3 regions of the Frankia sp. BMG5.60 genome follow, and region 2 is predicted to be linked to each of the others. Evidence: riboswitches for the same ligand, from Rfam matches in the RefSeq annotation. Region 2 holds a riboswitch; each other region holds the start of a gene.
The links. A riboswitch is a leader RNA that binds a small molecule or an ion and turns the genes downstream of it on or off. The one in region 2 is predicted to bind cyclic di-AMP.

Region 1: it holds a riboswitch for cyclic di-AMP, as region 2 does, so the genes downstream of both, AC5R91_RS21595 (transglycosylase family protein) here and AC5R91_RS17200 (C40 family peptidase) in region 2, are expected to answer to the same signal.
Region 3: it holds a riboswitch for cyclic di-AMP, as region 2 does, so the genes downstream of both, AC5R91_RS20945 (transglycosylase family protein) here and AC5R91_RS17200 (C40 family peptidase) in region 2, are expected to answer to the same signal.

Annotation. Positions count from the first base shown of each region.
Region 1 is NZ_CM182091.1:5,244,606-5,252,350, forward strand. Features, by position in the region: gene rlmB (23S rRNA (guanosine(2251)-2'-O)-methyltransferase RlmB) at 1-693, shown strand, start outside; gene AC5R91_RS21590 (hypothetical protein) at 868-3,000, shown strand; gene AC5R91_RS21595 (transglycosylase family protein) at 3,160-3,540, opposite strand; cyclic di-AMP (ydaO/yuaA leader) riboswitch at 3,543-3,718, opposite strand; gene AC5R91_RS21600 (peptide deformylase) at 4,314-5,966, opposite strand; gene AC5R91_RS21605 (hypothetical protein) at 6,615-7,343, shown strand; gene AC5R91_RS21610 (lipase) at 7,465-7,745, opposite strand, start outside.
Region 2 is NZ_CM182091.1:4,217,367-4,225,111, forward strand. Features, by position in the region: gene AC5R91_RS17180 (DUF4139 domain-containing protein) at 1-956, opposite strand, end outside; gene AC5R91_RS17185 (PhzF family phenazine biosynthesis protein) at 1,001-1,720, opposite strand; gene corA (magnesium/cobalt transporter CorA) at 2,380-3,552, shown strand; gene AC5R91_RS17195 (hypothetical protein) at 3,970-4,353, shown strand; cyclic di-AMP (ydaO/yuaA leader) riboswitch at 4,710-4,887, shown strand; gene AC5R91_RS17200 (C40 family peptidase) at 4,893-6,005, shown strand; gene AC5R91_RS17205 (PHB depolymerase family esterase) at 6,863-7,531, opposite strand; partial or broken gene AC5R91_RS17210 (type 1 glutamine amidotransferase) at 7,637-7,745, opposite strand, start outside.
Region 3 is NZ_CM182091.1:5,085,957-5,093,701, forward strand. Features, by position in the region: gene AC5R91_RS20930 (hypothetical protein) at 377-1,276, opposite strand; gene AC5R91_RS20935 (adenylosuccinate synthase) at 1,386-2,669, opposite strand; gene AC5R91_RS20940 (DUF3151 domain-containing protein) at 2,743-3,180, opposite strand; gene AC5R91_RS20945 (transglycosylase family protein) at 3,266-3,979, opposite strand; cyclic di-AMP (ydaO/yuaA leader) riboswitch at 3,982-4,182, opposite strand; gene AC5R91_RS20950 (transglycosylase family protein) at 4,646-5,323, opposite strand; cyclic di-AMP (ydaO/yuaA leader) riboswitch at 5,343-5,554, opposite strand; gene fbaA (class II fructose-bisphosphate aldolase) at 6,539-7,576, opposite strand.

The sequences.
Region 1 (7,745 bases), 1.0 Mb from region 2:
GCCGGGGTGCCGGCGTCGAGCCTCTACGTCGCCGGCGGGCTGGACTTCGACGAGCGGCTCGCCGACGCCCGCCGCCTTGCCGCTCGGGCGGGGATCGCGGTGGTCGACGTCGCTCGCCCGGACCTCGACCGCATGTGCGGCACGGCGCCGCATCAGGGGCTCGCCCTGGCGGTCCCGCCGTTCCGCTACACCCATCCCGACGACCTGCTCGCCCGGGCGCGCGCCGCGGCTCCCGGTCTGGTCGTCGCGCTCGACGGCGTCACCGATCCCCGCAATCTCGGTGCCGTGGTGCGCTCCGCGGCGGCCTTCGGCGCCCACGGCGTCCTGGTACCCGAGCGCCGCGCCGCCGGGATGACCGCCGCCGCCTGGAAGACGTCGGCGGGTGCCGCCGCCCGGCTGCCGGTCGCCCGGGCCACCAACCTCGCCAGGACCCTCGTGTCCTACGCCGAGGCCGGCCTGTTCGTCGTCGGTCTGGCCGCGGACGCCGACACGACGATCGACGAGCTGGAGATGGCCACCGATCCGGTCGTCCTGGTGATCGGGTCCGAGGGGCGCGGGCTGTCCCGACTGGTCGAGCAGCGCTGCGACGTGACGGTCCGCATCCCGATGGCCGGGGCGGTCGAGTCCCTCAACGCCGGGGTCGCCGCCGGCATCGCGCTGGCCGAGATCGCCCGCCGCCGCCGCGGCGCCTGAGCACTCCGGCGGCGCACTCCGGCAGGTGACGGGACGGCCGGTGACGGGACGGCCGGTGACGGACGAAAGGTGACGCAGCCGAGTCTTGCGCGGCGGAACGCTGAGCCCGTCGCGGCGCCCTTGTAGCCTCATGCCCTACTTGGGCGTCGGGCCATCTCGGGGGAACGGACGACGGTGCGGGGCAGGCGGGAACCGTCGGCGCGGCTGTTCGCGCTGCCGCGTTTCCTCCTGCCCGAACCGCAGCCGCGGCTGACTCTGCTGCCCACCGTCGCGCTGCGGCTGGTGCTGGCCGCGGTCTTCGCGGCGTCGCGGCTGTACGCGGCGCTCTTCGGCGTCGGGTTCGTGCTGCTGTGGCACGACTGGTACGCGAGCCATCCGCTCGGCCTGCTGGTCGCGGCGCTGGCCGCCGCCTGGTCGCTGACGTTCGCCCTGGTCGCGCTGCATCGCGGCATCGGGTGGGTGCTGGCGGCCGGCAACGTGGTCGCCGCGCTCGTCCTGGCCTCGGGGGCGCGCCTGTGGCTGCCGCCCGAATCGGTCGGAGACTCTGCCTCGTTCGTGCTGCTCGCGGCGACGCACGCGACGGCGGTGGCCGCCTGGGCCTTCCCCGCCGGCCCGTTCCTGGCCGTGACGGCGCTGACGGTCGGCGCCTTCGTGGCCGGGGCGTCCGGCACCGGGCCGCCGTCCCCGATGCCGCTGGCCACGATCATCTGCACGGCCCTGCTCGTCCGGTACGTCCGGCCGCAGGTGCGCGCGCTCGCGGGTGGGGCGCAGGCGCGGCTGGCCGAGGTGGCCGAGCGGCGCGCCGGTGAGGACGACGTGCTCACCCTGCTGCGCGAGCAGCGGGAACATGAGCTGACGATCCACAACGCGGTGCTCAACACCCTCACCGGCATCGCCTGGGGCGGCGGCGACGACGGACATCTCACCCGCCGCCGCTGTGCCGACGGCGCGACGGCCCTTGACGAGCTGGTCGGTGAGCGCGAGCCGCCGCGCCGGGGCGGCCCGGGGCACCGGCCGGCGGCCGGCGAGATCCTGGCGGTGGCGCGCGGACCGACGCTCGACGAGGGCGCGGCCGGCGACCTGCTGGTCGAATCCGTGCCGGCCGGCGAGGCGCGCGGCGGGGCCGCACGTCCGGACCCCTGGGCGACGGTGGCGCCCGCGGCCGGCTTGCTGCATGCCCTCTACACCGCGCAGCTACGTCACGTGACCAGTCGGTTCGCCGCACTCTGGCTGATCCTGCTGGTTCTGCCCGCCGGCCGTGCCCTGCCCCATGTCCGTTCGGTCCCGCTGGCGCTCGCCTTGCTGCTCGCGCCGCTCGCCGCGGTCGCCGCGGCCCGGCGACGCTTCCGGTCCGGGCCGTTGACGCAGGCGGAGGCGGCCGCCGTGGTGTTGCTCTGTCTGGCGATCGTGGTGGGGGGCGGGTGGAACGCCGGCGACGACGCCGGCGAGGTGCGGATGATGGCGTGGCCGATGGTCAGCCTGCCGCCGTTGTTGATGCTGGTGACGGTGTCCCGCCCGGTGTGGCGATGGGTGCTCGCGTCGGTCACCGTCGGCGCCGCCATGATCGCGGCGAGCCTGCTGACCAACCCGCGGGGCCCGTTCGCGCTGTCCCACCTTCTCCTGTTGCTCTACTACTTGTGGATCATGCAGATCTGCCTGGTCATGGTCGGTCCGTTGCTGTGGAGCACGGCCGATGTCCGCGCCTGGGCCAGTCACTGCGAGCGGGAGCTGGGCCGGCGAGCCGAGAACCGGGACCGGGTGCGCGAGCGTCGCAGAGTGCTGCTGCGGGCCGTCGAACGGGACGTGGCGCCGCTGCTGGCCGGCGTCGCCGCGGGCCGGCTCGACCCGCAGGCCGCCGTCGTGCGCTCGGAATGTGCCCGGCGCGCGGTCGCCGTGCGGCGGCTGCTGTTCGACGACGACGCCGTCCACAGCGCGATCGGGGAGGCCATCGACGCCGCCGAACGGCATGGCACGGTCGTGTCCAGCCAGATCTCCGGTGGCCTCGACCAGCTTCCCGCCTCGGTGCGCGGCGAGTTCGTCGAGCAGTTGCACCACGCGCTGCGGGTGATGCCGAGTCGCCGGGTCCTGCTCACCGTCACTGCGCAGTCGCGTACGGCCAGCCTGTTCCTGTCGTGTTCCTGGCCGGCGGGCCAGTTGCCGCCGGCACCGTCGGGTCGGGCCATCGACATGATCGTCGACGTCGACGACGGGCAACTCTGCATGGAGCTGCGCTGGCCGCCCGCGGGGGTGCCGTCCGGGCCGCGACCGCAGGCGGGGATGTGGCCGGCGGCCGGTCCGGGGACGTGACGGAGCCCCGCCCCCCGCTCGGGGGACGGGGCTCCTGACCCGTGCTGGGTCGCGTCGCCTCGCGCCGGCTACGGCTCACGATCTGTCGAGCACGATCCGATCGATCATGTGCGGATCAGAGTCGGCCGAGTGCGGATGTCGGCGCGGTGTATCGGGGCCTCAGATCCGGTGACCCCAGCAGGGCTTCGACGCGTACCAGGGGCTGGTGCCGGCCTGCGCGTAGAGCTGCCGCGCGCGCTGCCACTGCTCCCCGACGCTGGCGTGCTGCGGCAGACCCTTGCCGCCCAGACCGTGCCAGGTGCTGGGCAGGAACTGGAACAGGCCGCCGGCTCCGATGGAGTTGACCGCGTGCGGGTTGCCGCCGGATTCGCAGGGAATCACGGCGCGCAGGAAGTGGTCGGCGTTGGTCCCCGCGCTGGCCGGCTGGGACAGCGCGAGGCCGCCGCCGACGGAGGCGGCGAGAGTGGTGGCGATGACTGCGGCCCGGGTGCCGAGCTTGATCCGGTTGAGGCCCCGACCGAGCGAACGAGCGTTGGACATTGAGTTGCCCTTCCCCACGCCTGCGAGGTGAGCTGTCGGGTTCGGGCTGGGAATGCCCGGCCGCGGTTCGCGGCTTCACCCCTAGGACGCCTGACCTCGGCGCCCGGAATTGGTTCCCCCGTCCCTGCCTCAGGTTTGATTCTCATCGGGTGGGGGCAGGATTCGGCGTGCCACCCGACGTCTGCCATCAGTTGACGGCATGGCGACGAACATAGCTGAGCGTGACCCCGGGAAATCAAGGGTACGTGAGGATAGGCACAGTACGTTCTAACGTCTTCCATTGATCTTTTTTTTGCGGTTTCGCGCCCGCGTGCGCGCCCGATTCTAACGGCCTTCGGAGCTCCGGGGAACGCCTGTTTTGCGGCTGGTCGGCCACGCTGACCATAAACCCTTCGCGGTCCGTGGCCGGTTCTCTCCCGGGCGTGGCAGGGCGCGTTCTCTACCCGCGTCGACGGTGCCGCTAACGGAGTCGAGAAAAATTTCGCTGCTGCTCCGCGGGGAACGGCTCTTCCGGCGCTTTTCCGAACTATACGGCACTCAGCGGGTCGTCCTGCATAAAGGGGATGTGTCCGGCAGGGCGGCCGGCAGTGTCAGTGGCCGGCGCTCGGCTGGACGGCGCGACCGGCGGGTGCGACCGGCGGGTCGGCGGGACCGCAGCGCCGGCGGGACCGCAGCGCCGGTCGGCGGGACCGGCGGGCTGGAGGCGGGACCGTTCTGCCGGCGGGGGCGGATCTCAGGGAGTGGCTGCGGGTCCCGAGGGTGGCTGCGGGGCTTCAGGGGGTGTAGGTCCAGGCCGAACCGGTGCCGCGGTACTGCTCGACGGGGATCGGCATGACCCCGGGGCGCATCCGGTCGGTGTAGAGGTGCCCGTGCAGGTGGTCGATCTCGTGGGCGACCAGGCGGGCCAGGCCCTGCCGGTACACCGTGATGTGCCGGCGGCCCGAGATGTCGGTGTGCTCCACGTGCAGCTCCAGGGACCGCGGGACGATCCCGCGGACGTCGAAGAAGCTCAGGCACCCCTCGTACTGTTCGTCGCTCTCGGGGACGGACTCGATGACGCGCGGGTTGAGCAGGGTGAGGATGTCGCCATCCGCGGAACGCACGATGGCCGCCGCCCGGTTGATCCCGATCTGGGGCGCGGCGATGCCCATCCCCTTCCCGAACGTGTGCAGCGCGGACACCCGCTCCATGGCCGAGGACAGCTCGGCGACGACGCGGCGGGCGTCCTCGGCCTCGACGGGCAGCTCGAACGATCGGGCCGGCTGGTGGAGCGAGGGATCGCCCACCTGGACGATGCCCGCCGCGGCCATCTGCCCGCTGGGCCGGGCAACGGTTCGGTCGGCGGGATCCCGGTTCGGCGCCCCCGCCCGAAAGTTCCATTCCAGGCGGTACCGGGCGTGCAAGGCGGGATTATTGGTGGACCAGGTGAAGACACGCCTTTTGGCATCATCCGTGCGGGCAATCGCCGTGCGGAACGGGAAGGCGTCCGCGGTCATCGACGTCTCCATGCCCCAGACCACGGGATCGACCTCGGCGGGGAAGTCCAGCACGACCGACAGGAAGCTGGTCGGTACCCGGACGGCCCGCTGGAACCACGGGCCCCACTTCTCCTCGCTGACCCGGTAGCTGTACTCGATCCATGCTGATTCGCCCGGATACAGGGGGAATCGGCCGCGATTGTTCTCGAACAGCAGCCAGACCTCCTTCAGCGCATCCCAGTCGGTCTTGACCTGCCAGGACATCTGCTCGTCGCCGCAGTGTGCGCTGAGCTGTAGTTCCTCCCAGCGCAGCGGATTGCTGCGGTAGAGCCGGGCGGCGCGTTCCTGGTCCCCGGGAAACCGGTCGACAGAGATCCGCATCAGGTAGCGGGTCACCGGTTCGACGCCGGTGTTGAGCACGAGCCGGCGCTGATGGGCGACGTACATGCCGTCCTCGTACCGCAGCTCGGCGCGATCCTCCTCGACGACGAGCCCACCCGGGTCGGGGCCGGCCCGAGTGGCCCGGGAGGCCCCGACCGGCTCGGCCGCCGTGATCGCCGCCAACGATCCCGGTGGCGGCGGGCCCACGCGGCCGCCGGACTCGGTCGGCCGGGCGCCCGGCGGACGGGGGGCGACGTCACCCCCCTCGTCCGCCGCCTCCCACGGGCGCGCGGCGAGCTGGAAATAGGCGCCCGGGATGCGCAGCGCGTCGGCGATGCGCTCGATCAGGGAGAGCCGGGCGATGTGATCCTCGCCCTGCATGATCCGGCTGACCCGGCTCTGGCTGAGACCCTCGACTGGAGACGCGATGCGGTTCTGGCTCGCGCCGTCGTACTTCTTCATCAGCCGGAAGGCCATCCGGAAGTCCCGGGTCTCGCACGCGATCCGGAAGTCGGACCGGGCGAGCAGGGTGCGGGAGACCCGGTAGGGACCGGATTCGTAGGACATCGACCGGCCTTCCGTCGGGCTCCGACCTGCGTCGATCGCCCTGCCGGGACGGTGGAAAGTCCGATGCGTCAGGCTGCGGCTGAGACGTCAGGATGACGACGCTATGCCAAACCGGCATAGTTTGCCGGCACTTGCCGCGACCGCGAGGTTGTCGTGGATCCGACATCCGGTCGGGTCGGATGGGCCGGCGGCACCGCGGCGGATCTGGTAGGCGACCTTCCGGTCGCTCGGATCCCGCCCGGCCGGGTCAGCCGCTCCTGCCCCGTCTGGGGGAGGCGGCGAGGTTGTCCATGCATCGCCGGTGCGGGGGGCACGCAGCGGTGCGGATCCGGCCGTGGTCCGGTTCGGACCAGCCGAGCCCATACGAGAAGAGCATGCCTGACTGACGTTTCCCGGCCACCCCGGCTCGGGCCACCCTGGATGCAGGCCGGCCCCGCCCCGCGTCGAGCCGCGACCTCCGCCGGGCGGGGCCGGCGCACCCGGCGGGCCGGTTGGTCACCGCCGGCCCGGATGGAAGGGGCGGACCGACGGCCACCGACGCTGGTGGCCGCCACCAGCGTCGGTGGCGGCCACCAGCGTCGGCCGGTCGGGCGGCGGCGCAGGGAGTGTGGGCGCAGGGGGTGTAGGTCCGGAAGGGCGGTGCCGATCGTGACGGAGCCGAGGAGAGATCATGATCGACCTGCGGTCGCCTACGGCGTCGTCCGGTTCGCCCCCGGCGGCAACCGGCAGGTCGCCGATGTAGTGATCACCTTCGTCTCCGCGTCGGCGGCGGACGACTTCGCGGCTGAGCAGGGCTGGCCGGAGTACGAGGTGGCGCCGGTGCGCTTCTTCGTCCACGAACGGCAGTCCGCCGTCACCGCGATGCCCCCTCCGACCCGGTGGACAGGTGACCCTGCCCTGCCCAAGCAGGGTCACCGATCCGCCGCCGGTCCGGCCGGACCCCCCGGATCGGCGGCGCTACCCCCAGCCGGCCAGGCGGGGACGGCGGCGGCCGGAGCACAGGACGCGAGCGCCGCCCAGCCGGCGGCGGACCGGGAGGAGGCCCGCCGGGCCTCCGTCACGCCATGGGGGCTGGACCGCTGGGCGGTCGCGCTGCGCGCGGGGTCCGATCCGGCGGAGGCGTTCCGTGCCGTCGGCCGGCTGCCGGCCGGCCTGGTCTTCATCGCTGCCTACGGCGACGTCGACGTGGTGCTGGTGTACGGCCGGGGGCCCGGCGGCGATCCGCCGCCGGGCCGGCCGCCGACGGTCGTGGAGGCCGCGCTCGGCGCCGAGCCGGCTGGACTGGTGGCGGCGCGCTGGATGACGGCGGGCGAGCGGGAGGCGTTCCGAGCGGGCTACGCGGCCGCCGCAGACGGCATTCGGCGGGCGCTGGCGTGAGCTGCGGTCGGGCCGCGGGCCCACGCCGCTCGGCCGTCGCCGCGTAGGCCGTCGCCGACTCGGCCGTCATCTCGCGGTCGTCGCTGCCTCGGCCGTCGTCCCTTAGCCGTCGTCCCTCAGCTCAGTCGTCGTCGCGGAAGTGCAGCGTGACGCGGTCGGTGTCGGACGGCCAGGCGGGTACCCGCAGCACCGTACGGTGCGCCGCCTGCCCTCGAGGGGTCACCGTGACCTCGACCGAGCGGTCACCCGCCGGGATGTGCAGATCCGCACCGGTGATGAAGCCGATCCCGAAATAGTCGGGGATCGGGGCCATGACGTCGGAGACACCGTCGGCATCACGATCGAAGAGGTACACGGCGAGGGCCTGTTTGGACCGCGGGGCCACCGCCGGGCTCAGGACAT
Region 2 (7,745 bases):
GGCAGTTCCGCGTGTGCGGCCGGGCGGGCCGTCGAGAGCACGAGATCGGCCGTAGCCGGCCAGTCCTCGCCGCTGCGCTGGGTGATCAAGGCGAACCAGGTCAACGTGACCCGCTCCCCGTCGAGGCGAGCGTCGTAGCCGGCCCGCCAGCCCGCGGTCGGGACCAGATACGACACCTCCAGCTCGACTTCGGCCCCCTCGCCGGCGGCCTCGTCGCCAGCGTCGAGATCGATGTCCGCGTCAGTGTCGATGTCCGCGCCGGTGTCGATGTCCGCGCCGGTATCGATGTCCGCGCCGGTGTTGATATCCGCGCCGGTATCGGCATCGGCGTCGAGATCGAGGTCGACGACGACGGAGCGGGTGTCCGGGACACGGGGGGCCTGCCGGGCCTCGATCGTCCGCTCGAGCGCCGCTATCCGCCGTTCGAGGTCGGCCCGGCGCTCGGCGAGGGCGCGGCGGCGGGCGTGAACCTCGCCGATCCGGGCCGCGAGCAGGTCCTCGGCAGCGGCCAACCCCTCGGCGGCACCGGAGGTCGAGGCCCAGGACCGCGCCAGGGCGGCGGCTCCGGTGCGCGCCGCGATGTCGAGGAAGCCCCGCCGTGCCTGCTCGGCGTCATCCTCGTCGGCGACGATGGACAGCTCGGCGGCCAGCGCGAGCCGACGCGCGGCGAGATCCGCGCCGGCGGTGTCGGCGGGCTCCGGGTGCGTACGGGCGACCACGTCGACCCCGAGCACCCGGCCCGGTCCCCGGCCGCCGACGCGGACCGAGTCCGGCGCGAGCTCCCAGGGCAGGCCGTCCAGCTCCACCCGGACGCCCGCCCCCGCGGACCCGTCGCCGGCAGTAGCGGGCAGCCTGATCCGGCCCCGCCGGGTGATCCGGGCCCCCCGGGGGTGGATGGCGACCGCGGCGATCGGCGCGTCGAGTCGCACGGGCTGCGGCAGGTCGTCGGTCACCATGACCGATCAGCCTAGTGCGCGGACCGCCCCTGCCGTGCCGCGGATCAGCCTGGTACGGCGAGGAACTCGTCAAGATCGGACACGACGCGGGTCTCGTCCTCGACCACGAGGCCGCCCACGTCGGCGAACCCCGGCGGGCCGGGGTGGGCCAGCACGATCGAACCGGCGCCGTGCCGGATCGTCAGCCGCCGCCCGAGCGCGACGGCCAGCAGCATGGACGCCGAGCCGCATGCCTCGTCCTGCGCCACTCCGTGGCGTTCGGCGAAGGCGCGGGCCCGGACGATCCCGGCGGTCTCGTCCAGCCAGGCCCAGACCTGCATCAGGTCGTCGCCGGGTGGGCGTGGCAGGTCGATCGCGTCGACCTCGGCCGCGTCCGCGAGCTGGCGGTGCGCCCAGGGGGGAACGGCGGCGAGCGCGCCGCGAATCCACACCCGACCGTCCTCCTGCCAGCTCACCGCGTCGCCGCCCGCCGGCCGCAGGGTCTCGGGATGTCCGCCGAGCAGCCGGCCCAACAGCCAGGCCACACCCACCAGCGCATCGCCGGCGGTCGGTAGCTGCCGATCAGGGGTGTAGACGGCGAGGTCCGCCTGCTCCGGGTCGTCGACGAAGACCGTGGCCGGGGTGCCCAGGCGGTGCGCGGTCAGGGCGCGATCACGGGGGTCCGCGAGCAGCTTTCCGGCGTCGAGGATGACCGCGAGCAGGCTCCCCCCGGCTCCGGTCTCGTCGGCGAACACCCGCAGCACGCGAACCTCGAGCTCGTTCACCTGTTCCTCCCGTGGGTCGGCCGGCGAGGCCGTCGGTGTCCATCCGGTGCCGGCCTTCGTCGTCCCGGTGCGGCCTTCGTCGCCCGGTGCCGGCCCTCGTCGTCCGATGCCGGCCCTCGTGCTCACGCTGGCACAGTCCCCGCGCCGCCGCGTCCGGGGCCGAGCCGCGGCTCACGTCCGGCGGCCGGGTCCGGCTTGTCACCATGGAGGGAGAGACCCCGCGGCGCGCGGGCCGCCCGGCGCATCGCGGCGACGCTCGGCGACCACCGACTGTGGGCGGCCGGGCGCTCGAGCGGCCGAAGACCGGCGACGGGTCACCTGAGCGCCCGAGGACGTGAGCACCCCGGAACGTGGGCACTCGGAACGAGGCAACTCGGGAACGAGGGCAACTCGGGAACGAGGCAACTCGGGAACGAGGGCAACTGGCAACGTGGGCGACGGGAAAAGAGGCGATGGTGCGAGACGACGCGGCAAGCGCGGAGCCGATGCGCGCGGAACCGGGCGATCACCCGGGATCAGGCGGCCGCGGGACAGCCGGTGGCGGGCCAGGCGATGGAAGGACGGCCGGCGGTGCAGCGGCCGGCGGCGGCACGGTTGGCGGCGGCAGGGGCAGCGGCGGAACGGCCGGGACCGGCAGGGGGCGATCCGACCAGCCGGGCGTGCCCGGCCAGGTGGGCGGCGAGCATCCGGTGCTCGACGCCCTGGAGGACGCCCTGGGGCAGGCGTCGGCGAACGCGCACCGGCTCGCCGGCGCGCTGAGCCGGCCGGTGTCGCTGGTCCGGGTCGGCCGCAAGCGCCGCCGGGCGCGGCGGGTCGAGCTGCCGGTGACGCCCGACGGCCGGGTGATGGCGTGCGGGGTCTACAGCCACGGACGGTGCGTGACGATGGAGGTCGATCATTCTGACGCCCTGCGGGTGGCGCGGACCGAACGCGACGGCTTCGCCTGGCTGGGCCTGTTCGAGCCCAGCTACGACCAGCTCGCCGCCATCGCGCAGGAGTACGGCCTGGACAAGCTCGCCGTGGAGGACGCGGTCACCGGCGGCCAGCGGCCCAAGCTGGAGCAGTACGAGAACCACCTGTTCGTGGTGCTCAAGACCGCCAGCTACGTGGCGCACACCGAGGTGACGGGTACCTCCGAGGTGGTCACCACCGGCGAGATCATGATCTTCCTCGGCGAGGACTTCGTGGTGACGGTGCGGCATGGCCAGCACGGGGAGATGACCAGGCTGCGGGGCCGGCTCGAGGCCGCCCCGGAGATGCTTCGGCACGGGCCGACCTCGGTGCTGCATGCCATCTGCGACAGCGTCGTCGACAACTACGTCGACACGGTGGAGAAGATCCAGGTCGACGTCGACCAGATCGAGGCCGGCGTGTTCCGGCGCGACCAGATCCCGTCCACGGAAAGCGCCTACCAGTTGAAGCGCGAGCTGCTGGAGCTCAAGCACGCCGTCCAGCCGCTGGCCGGCCCGCTGCGCACGCTCACGACGGACGGCCTGCGGCTGGTCGACGCGGCGATGCGGCGGTACTTCCGGGACGTCGCCGACCATCTCGAGCAGGTCAGCGAGCGCATCGAACACTTCGACGAGCTGCTGTCGTCGGTGCTGCAGGCCACCCTGACCCAGGTGACGATCGCCCAGAACGAGGACATGCGGCGGATCAGCGCCTGGGTCGCGATCGCCGCCGTTCCCACGGCCCTGGCCGGGATCTACGGAATGAACTTCGAGCACATGCCCGAACTGCGCCAGACCTGGGGTTACCCGGCGGTCCTTGCCGTGATGGCGACGGCATGCCTGTTTCTGTACCGGGCATTCAAACGCAACGGCTGGCTCTAGCGCCGCCGACGGCCGCCGTACTTTCCCTCGACGCCAGCCCTGCCGTTACTCAACGTCACAGAAGTTGTGGGGCCGGCTGGCGCCCGGCCGGCCATCACACCCTGGACGCGAGGACGACCCGAACGGGGCGGCCGGCGACTCCTACCCCGACGGCGCCGATCCGTTGGGTGACAGGGGTCCCCGAATCGGGCGAAAGGGCCCACAAACAACACAGGGCGTGCTATGCACTCGAAAACCTGGCAAGGGTAGCCGGTCCATAGCTCATTTTCGCTATCAGTTGACTGCCATGACGTATCCGTACGATGGGTTACACCCGGCCCTCCCCGTCGGTTACCGTAACCAACCGTGTCGGAGCAACCGGGTCTTGTGCCCACCGCTCGGAGCGGTTCCCCGATCCCCCACCCGTCAGGGGAGTACATGCCCTCGTCTGACCCCCAGCGGCGAGAGACCGCCATCCTGCCCGAGCGGGGCGACCTGATCGCCGAGCTCGCCGGGCGACTCGAAGCCCTCGACGCGCTGCTGAACCGGCTCGAGGACGCCGAGCGCCAGGCCGCCGACGCCAGCGAGCACCTCATCCGGACCCGGCGCTGGCAGGAGGACACCGTCCGCACGATCCAGGAGGAGCGGGCCCGCATGCGTCAGCGCCAGCACGCGCTGGACGAACTCGCCGATCACGCCCGCGCCGCCGTGGCCGCTCTGGCCCACCACCGCTCCCTGCCCCGCGAGGTCCACGAGCTCGCCGTCGAACTCCAGGTGCTCGACGCGGCCGGATTCCTGACCCGGCGCGGCCGGGCCCGGTGAGCCCGCGTCCGACCGGGGATACCGGTACCCCCACCCGTTCGACTACATGACGTAATCGAATGGTGCTCGACCGGAGCGACCGGGGCGGGCCGGGGCTTCCGTCGGCGTCGGGCCGGCCTTCCGCACCGACCCTCGCGGCGAGGGCGGAACCGCAGGCCATACCCGGTTCCGGCGGCCGATGAGGCCGCCGCGGTGGCCTCCGGTACGGGTCGGACCGAGTGCCATGCCAAGGGGCACTTCGGTGCACACTCGCTGTAGTTGGGAAGGACTAGTGTTTACCCACCCGGTCAATGTGGACTAGTCTCACGCCGACGTCACGACAACACCGGGCCGAACGCCGAATCCTGCCCCCGGCCACGGTGTCCCCTCCGAGTCGTCATCTGGGGCAGGAGCGGGGGACCCACCTCCACCGGCCGACACCGACCCGCGGTGCTGGCCTCGGGGTCAAGTCCGATGTGCGTGAAGGCCACGCCTCGGACCGGGCAGCCCAGCCCGAACCCGACAGCTCACTTCGCAGGCGTACGGGAAGGAATACACCGTTGTCCGCGCAAAGCGTGCAGCTCGACGAAGATTCGCGCGTCGCCGGTCGCGGCCGTCACCGCGCCCAGTCCGTGCCGCCGGTCGCCCGTAGCCGGGCCCGTGCTCGCGCCTTCGCCGCGATGACCACCGGGACCGTCGCTGTCTCCGGAGTGGCCCTGGCCGGCTGCGCCACCGATGTCCACGCCGACACGGCGTTGGAAGAGTCGCCGAACACCGCCCCGATCACCCTCGCCGCGCAGATCGGCTCGCATGCCGCCCTCGGTGGCAGCATCGCCGCGGCGGCGGTCAGCGAGCACAGCTCCTCGGGCATCACTCTCGGCGCGACGAACGGCCTCGACGCCCCGCCCCTGGCCGGCAAGGTCCAGGTCGGCCTGCGGGTGACGAACCCCAACGTGACCGTGAACGCGGACGAGCCGGTCGACATCGGCTTCTCGCTGTACAACGAGGCCACCCACGAGCCGCTGGCGAACCAGCTCGTCAAGGTGCAGGTGAAGCTCCCCACCGGGTGGGCCACCTTCAAGCACCTGCAGACGAACGCGCAGGGGTACGCGTCCTACACGGCGCGGGTGCTCACCACGACGAACGTCACGGCGATCTTCGACGGCACCGACGCCCTGCAGTCCGCCCACTCGGTGAACGACGCGACCCTGAACGTGCGCCCGCAGCGGACCGCCCAGCTCGCCGGCGTCGCCTCCCGCCTGGGCAGCCTCGCCGGCGGCGTCTCTGTCGGTTCCACCCAGGTGTCCGTGCCGGTTCCGTCCAGCTCGATCGGCGCGAAGGCCGTCTACCTGGCCTCCCTGCAGGCGGGCAAGCCGTACGTCTACGGCGCCGACGGCCCGAGCTCGTTCGACTGCTCCGGGCTGGTCCAGTACGTCTTCAAGCAGCTCGGCAAGAGCCTGCCGCGGACCACGGACGCCCAGTTCGCCGCCACCACCCGGGTGTCGCAGTACAACAAGCAGCCCGGCGACCTGATCTTCCTCGGCTCGCCCGGGGACATCTACCACGTCGGCATCTACGCCGGCAACGGCAAGATGTGGGTCGCCCCGCACACCGGCAGCGTCGTGAAGCTCCAGTCGATCTACACCACCTCCTACTACGTCGGACGCGTCTAAGAGCGTCCACGCCAGCGCATCGTGCCCTGCGGCGCAGGCGCCGGCCATCCGGTGGTCACCTCGTTCGGCTGGAAGAGCGACGAAGCCCGTCCAGCCTCGAGCCGACCGCGACGCGGCCTCCCCCTCCGGTCGCGCGTGCGGTCAGACTGCTGGGCAGTCATCGGTCGACCCAGCGTTCCGCATCCCGTCATGCCCGCCCCGCCGGGCCTGCTCCCCCCGGCAGGCGGAAGGCGCGCATCGCCGACCCGTCCGGGTCACCATCGCCGCTGCCCCGGACGCAGTTCCACGACGCGGCTGACGCCGAGATAACGCCGGACCACCCGCACCTGCACCCGCTCCGCGCGTCCGAAATCCTGTGGCGTCGTGGTCCCGGCCGAGCCGGGACCAGCTCCAGTACGCGGGCCCTGACACCGCTCGCGGCAGCACCGACCCGACCTCGCTTCAGCGCCAGCCGGGCAACGCCTCCTTCCGGCCGGACGGACGTCAGATCTCCCCCCCATCTGACGTCCGTCCGGCCGGAAGGCCCCCGACCCCGCCGGCCTTCCCTCGGATTCCCCCCCCATCCGCAGCGGGAGGCCGGCGGGCCCTCGGGTTCCATCCGGCCGCTGAGGTCCGCCGATGCCGCTACCCCCCTCCCGGTGGCATCGGCGGGCTTCTTCCCTTCTGTGCTTCTACCCACCCGTCCCGGGCGCGTACGCGGCCGCTGGAGGCCGTGGAGGGCCGCCACCGGACGCCTCGTCAGGCGGGCCCGGGCCCGGGCCCGGCCTCGGCGGCCAGCGGTCGGTCGATCGGCGGGCCCGGGCCCCGCTTCAGGTTCTCGGACTCGGGCTCAGTTTCTCGGGCTCAGGTTCTCGGGCTCAGGCTCCCAGGTGGTGCTTGGCGGAGGCCGTCCACAGCGTCTCGCTGACCTTCTTGTTCCACTTGGTCTCGGCGACCCTCGCCTCCGGTGCCCGACCTGGGCAGGCGGACTGCGGCTCCTGCGTGAACTGGCCCACCACGCCGACGGCCGCGAAGATCGGCTTGGCGCCGCCGCAGACGACGCTCAACGCGAGCCGCGCTCCCTCGCCGACGCCCCACACGTAGATCCGGTTGGGGTCGACCTTGGTCTTCTTCGCGGAGACGTAGCTGACCACGTCGCGCAGATACTTCGCGTCGGCGCCGTCCGGGGAGTCGATCCGCCAGGTGCCGCCGACCGCCTCGGGATAGGCGACCGCGAAGTCGCGGGCGTTCGCCACCGAGCCGGCGGCGCTGTCATGGTCGAGGGTCTTGGCGTCGACGTTGTCGTCGTGCAGGATCAGCACCAGCGGGATCGGATCCTTCGGGTTCGACGGGGCGTGCACGAGCAGTTCCCGGTCGGCCGAGCCGTAGTCCTTGGGCATGCTGACGCGCTTGGTCTTCGGGCCGTTGCCGCGCTCGACGAAAACCCAGAGCACGACGATGACGACCCCGACGATGAGTACGGTTCGCTTGTTCTTGCCCCACCAGCCGGCAAGGGGATTCGACGCCACGATCCAACCGAACCACACCGGTAGCCGGGAAACGCCGAAAACGGGCGACCAGATGACGCTCGGACCTACTCCTTCGTCCGAGGCGGCCACGTGACCGAGCGGGTCATGGGACCGGCGTCCGGGTCAGGGGGTGGCGAGCGCGCGACTGCGGGCCTCGCGCAACACCTGCGCCTCCCGGGGGGCGTCCAGCGGCGGGAGCTCGCCGTGGATCCAGGTCAGCAGGAGGTCGGCG
Region 3 (7,745 bases), 870 kb from region 2:
GCCGCACGCCGGCGGGCACCGGGGGCCGGGCGGGCGGCCGGGATGGGGGCGACGAGACCGGACGGGACGGTGCGGCCGGATGGCACGGTGCGGCCGCAGCCGGCGGGGCCGCGGCCGCGCCGCAGCGGAATGCGGCGCAGGCGACGGCCAAGGGCGGCCGTCAAAGCTGGTCCCCGACGCGCGGCGCCGGGGAGAGGAGCCAGCGCGGGCGCACCAGATGGCGCGGGCCCCCCGCGACCGCCCGAACGGGCCGGGGGCCGTGGCGGTCGGATCGGGTCACGCGCCCCAGCCTAGCGCGTAACTGATCATCAGGCGTTCCGCGTCCATCCGTCGACGGCCGCCTATCAGAACAACCCGGGCGCGCAGAGCCACTCGGCTAGAGTCCGACGCCCGCGCGCCAGAGCAGGTGGGCCATCCCGTGCACCAGGTGCAGGGCACAGCGGCGGGCGTCCACCTCGGCCATGCCGGCGACGATGGCGGCCGTGTCGACCGGCCAGACGCGGACCTCCCGGCCGAGCACCGTCAGCGGCGACGGGTCGTCGCGTCCCTCGAAGGCACGCCCGCCCGGCTCGACGAACAGGTGCAGCGACCGCCCGGCGGCCGGGAACGACTCGCACCGCCAGTACAGCAGCGGCCAGGCCTTCAGCCGCTCGCGGCGGTGTACCCGGTGGGCCGGCTGCCCGCCGGCGGCCGGCTCGTCGCCGGCCTCCGCCGCGACCCGAGTCGGGATGCTCCCGTGCGGGTCGACGACCGCGCGCGGCCGGGACTCGTGCCGGCGCGGCAGGGTGCCGCGGGCCCGTACGGTGACCGGCGGCACCAGGTGCTCCGCGGCGCAGAAGTCCAGGAAGTCACGAATCTGGGCGTCGACGTGGTTCGCGACCGCGGCGGCGCGTTCGAGCCGCTGCGCCTCGGCCCGCTTCGAGCTGCGGATGGCGTGGCTGCCCCGCAGCAGCACGTCGGTGAGCGTCTCCGGCAGCGCCTCGCCGGTGGGGGAGAACCCGACGGGCCAGGCGTCGGAGTCGGTCGGGCGCAAGTACCGGTGCCGTACCGCCGGCGCCCACAACGCCGGCCGGGTGTCCTTGACTGCGCTTGACTCCGTGACCCGCCAGGTCTCTGTGACCGGCCGGGCGTCGGCGGTGGGGGCCGCCGCGGTGGGGGCCGGCGCGGTGCGGGTGTCGGCGGTGCGAGTGTCGACGGGGACGGGGGTGGGTGGCGCCGGCATCTGGCCGGGCACGGAGTGATCGTCGCCGGACGGGCGGGTCCCTGCACCGGACACCGTCCTCACCCCCACCCGCCATCGCTGAACGTGACCGTCCAAGCCTCTGTGGTAACGCTGCGTTATGCAAGCGGGGCGGGGGAGGGGTGCGGCGGCCGCACCGGGCGGGTCAGACCAGGTCGTTGATCACCAGGGTCTGGTCCCGGCCCGGGCCGACGCCGATCGCGGAGACGGGCGCGCCGGAGAGCTCCTCCAGCGTCCGGATGTAGTCCTTCGCGGCCGCGGGCAGGTCGGCGTACTTCCGCACGTCGGAGAGATCCTCATGCCAGCCCGGCAGCTCGGTGTAGATGGGACGGGCGTGGTGGAACTCGGTCTGCGTCATCGGCATCTCGTCGACCCGCTCGCCACCGATGTCGTAACCCACGCAGATCGGCACGCGGTCGAAGCCGGACAGCACGTCCAGCTTGGTGAGGAACAGGTCGGTCAGGCCGTTGACCCGCACCGCGTAGCGGGCGATCACCGCGTCGAACCAGCCGGTGCGCCGGGCGCGGCCGGTCGTCACGCCGAACTCACCGCCGATGCGCCGTAGCTCCTCGCCGACCTTGTCATCCAGCTCGGTGGGGAAGGGGCCGGCGCCGACCCGGGTGGTGTACGCCTTGATGATCCCGACGACCCGGTTGATCCGGGTCGGCCCGATGCCGGCGCCGGTCGCCGCGTACCCGGCGGTCGGGTTCGACGAGGTCACGAACGGATAGGTGCCGTGGTCGACGTCGAGCAGCGTGCCCTGGGAGCCCTCCAGCAGCACGACCTTGCCCGCGCGCAGCGCGTGGTCCAGGACGAGGCCGGTGTCGGCGATGTGCGGGCCGAGGCGCTCGGCGTAGCCGGCGTACTCCTCGACGACCTCGTCCACCTCGATCCGCCGCCGGTTGTAGACCTTCGCCAGGACCTGGTTCTTCTCGCGCAGCGCGAGTTCGAGCTTCTTGCGGAAGATGCCCGGGTCGAGCAGGTCCTGGACCCGGATGCCGGTGCGGGCGACCTTGTCGCCGTAGGTCGGGCCGATGCCGCGACCGGTGGTGCCGATCCGCGCCTTGCCCAGGTAGCGCTCGGTCACCCGATCCAGGGCCCGGTGATGCGGCATGATCAGATGAGCGTTCGCGCTGATCAGCAGGCGCGAGACGTCGATGCCTCGGGCAGCGAGCCCGTCCATCTCGGTGAGCAGGACGCCGGGGTCGATCACGACCCCGTTGCCGATCACCGGCACGCAGTCGGCCCGCAGGATGCCGCTGGGGATCAGGTGGAGGGCGTAGTGCTCCTCCCCGATGACCACCGTGTGGCCGGCGTTGTTGCCGCCCTGGTACCGGACGACGTAGTCGACGGCGCCGCCCAGAAGGTCGGTCGCCTTTCCTTTTCCCTCGTCGCCCCATTGGGCGCCGATGAGGACGAGAGCGGGCACCGGGCGAGGTTACTAGGGATGGCACTCGCGCGTGGCCGGTCGGGAGATGCTTCTACCGAACGGCGCCGGTGGCTCACGATCCGTCGAGGCCGAGTTCGCGGGCGGCGTTGGGATCGCTGTCGGCGAGGAAGGTGTGGCAGCGGGTGGCCTCCTCGGCCTCCCCGATGGCCGCCGCGGCGCGCCCGAGCGCGGCCAGGGACCGCAGGAAGCCGCGGTTCGGCTCGTGCGACCAGGGAATCGGCCCGTTGCCCCGCCAGCCGGCGCGGCGCAGCGCGTCGAGTCCGCGGTGGTATCCGGTGCGGGCGTACGCGTACGCCTCGACGGGCCGGTCGCCGGCCAGCGCGACCTCGGCGAGGGCGGCCCACGGGGCGCTCAGCGCGGGCGAGGCGGCGGCCACGGCCGCCGGCGCCTCCCCGGCGGCCAGCGCGTCGGTGGCGATGGCGTCGGAGGGCAGCAGCGTCGGCGGCGGGCCCGAGAGCAGGTTGCGGCCCGGGTCGGACGGCGTCGTCATGGATGCATCCTGCCGCACGGGCGTGGCGACCCGCCGGGTGGGTGCGGCGAGCAGCCGTACTGGCGCGGTGAGCAGTCGCGGCGGGTCACGACCGGACGGTGACGTTCCACAGGTTCTGGCCGACGGCGCCGGGCTGGCCGTCGTTGACCCGGGTCAGGTAGCCGTAGAGGGCGGCGATGCCCTGCGACTGCGGACCGAACTTTCCGTCGACGGTGAGCATGAAGCTCTTGTTGCGCATCGCGGCCTGCCAGACGAACGCATCCGGGCGGACGTCGTCGCCGTAACCGGCGTTGAGGACGGTGCCCTTGTAGGAGTTGTCGCCCATCTCCTGGCGGGCGCGATCCAGCGTCATCGGCGGTTCGGCGGGGGTGAGGGCCTGCTCGATGACGTCGCCGGAGCCGACCGCGGCCGGGCCGTTGTTCGTCAGGCCCATCTTGCGCGAGCACGACGGCCAGGGCTGCCAGCCCCGCGAGTTGTAGAGCTTGGCCGCCGCCTCGTCCTGGGTGGCGGGGGAGGCCTGGTCAGGCCGGCCGGAGTAGCCGAGGCCGTGCCAGGTCGTCTGGTCGAACTGGTAGCCGCCGTAGAAGCTGTTGCCGGTGTTGGCGGCGTAGTTCCCGCCGGACTCGCACTGCCGGAGCTTGGCGAAGTCGTCGGCGGTGGCGGCGCCGGCGGGGGCCGCGGTGACCGCGAGCCCGCTGCCGACGATGGCCGTCACCGCGCCGGTGGTGCGAAGGATACGACCCGCGGTCGAATGGGCCTGCGGGGCCCGATGTTTACCACCACGCCGTCCTGACGGCATGTCAGTCCAATCCCGATCGCCTGCGGGGTGAGCTGTCGGGTGCGGGCTGGGATGGCCCGGCCGGTTCGCCCAGGTCCTTCGGTGATGCGTGGGAAACGTTCTCCCCACCGGATTGGCTGGGACGAGCCTGCTTAACCCCAAGGGCGTCTGGGACGCCCGAATGGTGGGTCCCCCACTCCTGCCCGTTGCGGTGCGACTAGTACGGGCCGCTCGCACGTCGGGCAGGACTCGGCGTCCGTCCGAGCGACCTCGCCGGGTGGCGAGTGATCGGCACTCTAGCGAGAACGGTCCAAGGGGCGCAAACCGGGGTGGTTCGGAGTAACCAGGTTGGGACGCGCGAACGGCGGAGCCCGACGGTGCCGCCCGATCGGGCGGCGGGGTGTGCCGCCGGCGCCGCGGGGTATCACCACGGCGGACGGCGGCATCCGGTGCGGAGTTGGTGGCCGACCGGCCCGTTTCGGAACGCGCAGCGGAGATCGTCCGGGCGTCCGGGCGGGCCGGTCGGGGCGAGTCGGTGAGCTCCCCTGGCCGGTGTCACCGGGGTGGGAAGGTCGTCCGGGAGCCGTGACGCGCGTCCCCGCGTCGCGGGCCGGATGGACTACGTGCGGATGGTGCCGTTCGGCGGCGCAGCGGTCGGCCGGATGGCTACTGCGCGTGAGGTGGCGCTCAGCCGAAGGTGGCGTGCCAGGTCGCCGGGCCGACGATGCCGTCGACGGCCAGACCGTGGGAGCCCTGGAAGGCGCGGGCGGCGGCGGCCGAGCGTGGCCCGAAGTGTCCGTCCACCGCGATCGGGTAACCGAGCTGGCTCATCCGGGTCTGCCAGGCGCGCACGTCGGCGCGATCCTGCCCGACCAGCGCGGCCGTGAGGTTGCGGGTGAAATGCGGGGTGGTGGCCGCGGCGGTGCTGACGGTCAGCGGGGCCCGCGCCGCCGAGCGCGACGCCTGCGCCGCGCCGCTGGCCGACGAGCCGCCCGCGAGCTGGTCGGCGCCCATGCCGCGACCGCAGACCGGCCACTGGCCGAAGCCCGAGCGCTGGGCGAGCCGGAGGGCGGCCTCGTCCTGGACCGCCGGGGACGCCTGGTGTGGCAGGCCGGCATAGCCGAGGCTGTGCCAGGTGCTGGCCGAGAACTGGAATGCGCCGTAGTAGCCGTTGCCGGTGTTGGTCGTGTAGTCACCGCCGGACTCGCACTGCCGCAGACCCGCCCAGGTTTGCGCCTCGGCCGGCTGGCTGACCGCAAGGGTGCCGCCGACCGCCGCCGCGAGAACCGGAGCAACCATGAGGGCCCGCGCCCGGATACGGGTGCCGGCGCTCCATTGTCGGCCACTGGTACGTGCGTCGGACATATGTTTGTGGTCCTTCCCCACGCCTGCGAGGTGAGCTGTCGGATTCGGGCTGGGAACTGCCCGGCCATGCCAGGGATTCCTGGGGACGCGCGCTCGCACCGAAAGACCCTGGTGCGTCCGTCACTCACGGCTTCACCCCGAGAGCATCGAATCCCTTCGACGCTCGGAGATGGTTCCCCCGTTCCTGCCGCCCGGTCTGGAGAAATCGTCGGCCGGGGGCAGGATTCGGCGTGCCGCCCGACGAATGCCAGACGTTGTCGTCGGGCACGGCGAAGACCATAACCACGCCGGCCGGCGAGTCGCCAAGCATTGAATAGCTCACGTGAAAAAGAGCACAGTCGGCGCGCCTGCTTGAGTGCCCGTGGGGTGACTGGTACCGCGCGTGCGCGCCCGCTCATCAACCTGGCGTTATCGCGGGCGGGGGTATTTGTGGCCGGCTGATCACCCTGTTTGCCGATGGGTGATGGCGAGCAGAGCGTGGTGAATCACGCCGAATGGGTGACCTGCGGGGAAGCAATATCGACTGTGTTCCGACGCACCGGATGGGCGCAATGGTCCGCTTACCCTGGTTCGTCCCGGGCAGCGTACCTGTGTGAGAAAAACTACGGAAACCTGGTGGTGACTTACGACCTTGTCATTCGGGTGCGTGACGCGTCCGGCCGGGCACGCAGCGGCGCAGCGACGCACGGAGGCCCAGGTCTCCGGGGAGGATGTCCTGGTTGGGCACTCGGGGCGTCCGATGCGGCCGCACGTCCGTCTCGTGTGGGTCGATCTGGCCGAAACATGCTGCTGATAAGCGTGACCGGGCAACGGACCCGAGGCGGACCACTCGGCGAAAGACAGTGGTCCCCCAGTCGCGTGACGCAACCGGGGGACCGTGGGTGCCCGCATGATACGGGACATCGTCGGGACGATCGATGGTGTGGATCTGCCGGATGTCCGTTCTGTGCCGGTCGCTCCGTCCCGACCGCGAGGGCCGGCTGGAACCCGCGCGGCCGTGGGAATGGTTGCCGATGTGCGCCGGGGCCGGGCTGGGCGATCTGCCGTTCGGGCCGGTGGATTCGAGGAAAAGCGCCCGAACGGCCGGCCCGACCGCATGTGTGCCCGGATCGGTCCGGGCGGTGCCCGGCGGCACACACCCGGACGACGATCGCCGGGTGTGATCCTCCGGGTCGGGAGGGTCGCGGTCGGGCCGGGCTCGGGAGTGAGCGGTGGCTATGCCCTGCTGAGGGACCGACCGGCCGAGCGGAGGTCCTCGCACGCCTGGGCCACCCGGGCCGCCATGCCGCTTTCGGCAAGCTTTCCGTAGGTGCGCGGGTCGTATGCCTTCTTCGCCCCGACCTCGCCGTCCACCTTGAGTACCCCGTCATAGTTCTTGAAGACGTGGTCCACGATGGGACGCGTGAACGCGTACTGGGTGTCGGTGTCCACATTCATCTTCACGACCCCGTAGTCCAGGGTCTCCCGGATCTCGCTGAGGTCCGAGCCGCTACCGCCGTGGAAGACGAGGTCGAACGGCTTCGATCCGGCCGGCAGACCCAGCTTCTGGGCGACGTGATCCTGGCCCTCGCGAAGAATTGTCGGGCGAAGCTTGACGTTTCCCGGCTTGTAGACCCCGTGCACGTTGCCGAAGGTCGCGGCCAGCAGGTAACGGCCCTTCTCGCCCGAACCGAGGACTTCGGCGGTCCGCCACATGTCGCCCGGCGTCGTGTAGAGCTTCTCGTCGATCGCGCCGACGACGCCGTCCTCCTCGCCGCCGACGACGCCGATCTCGACCTCAAGAACGATCTTCGCGGCGGCGGCGTCGGCGAGTAGCTCCTCCGCGATCTTGAGGTTCTCCTCGAGCTCGACGGCCGAGCCGTCCCACATGTGGGACTGGAACAGCGGCTCGCGGCCGGCGGCGACCCGCTCCTTCGAGATCGCGATGAGCGGCCGGATGTAGGTGTCGAGCTTGTCCGCCGGGCAGTGGTCGGTGTGCAGCGCGATGGTGACCGGGTACGCCTTCGCGACGTGGTGGGCATACTCGGCCAGGGCCTCCGCGCCCAGGACCATGTTCTTCACCGTCGAACCGGACAGGTACTCCGCCCCGCCGGTGGAGACCTGCACGATTCCGTCGCTGCCCGCCTCGGCGAATCCCCGCAGGGCGGCGTTGAGGGTCTGCGACGAGGTGACGTTGATCGCGGGGTAGGCGAAGGACTCTGACTTCGCCCGGTCGAGCATCTGGGCGTAGGTCTCTGGGGTGGCGATGGGCATCGGTGGGGCTCCTTGTCGAAGCTGTCGGGGCGCCGATCAGCCATGGACGGCGGCGCTGAGCAGCCCGATAGGGCCGGCAGGCCGCCGTTGGACTGTTGGTGGGCGAAGGGTATGACGGCTCGCCCCGTCGGGGTGGTCGGATGCGGCCGACGTCGCCGGGACAAAGTCG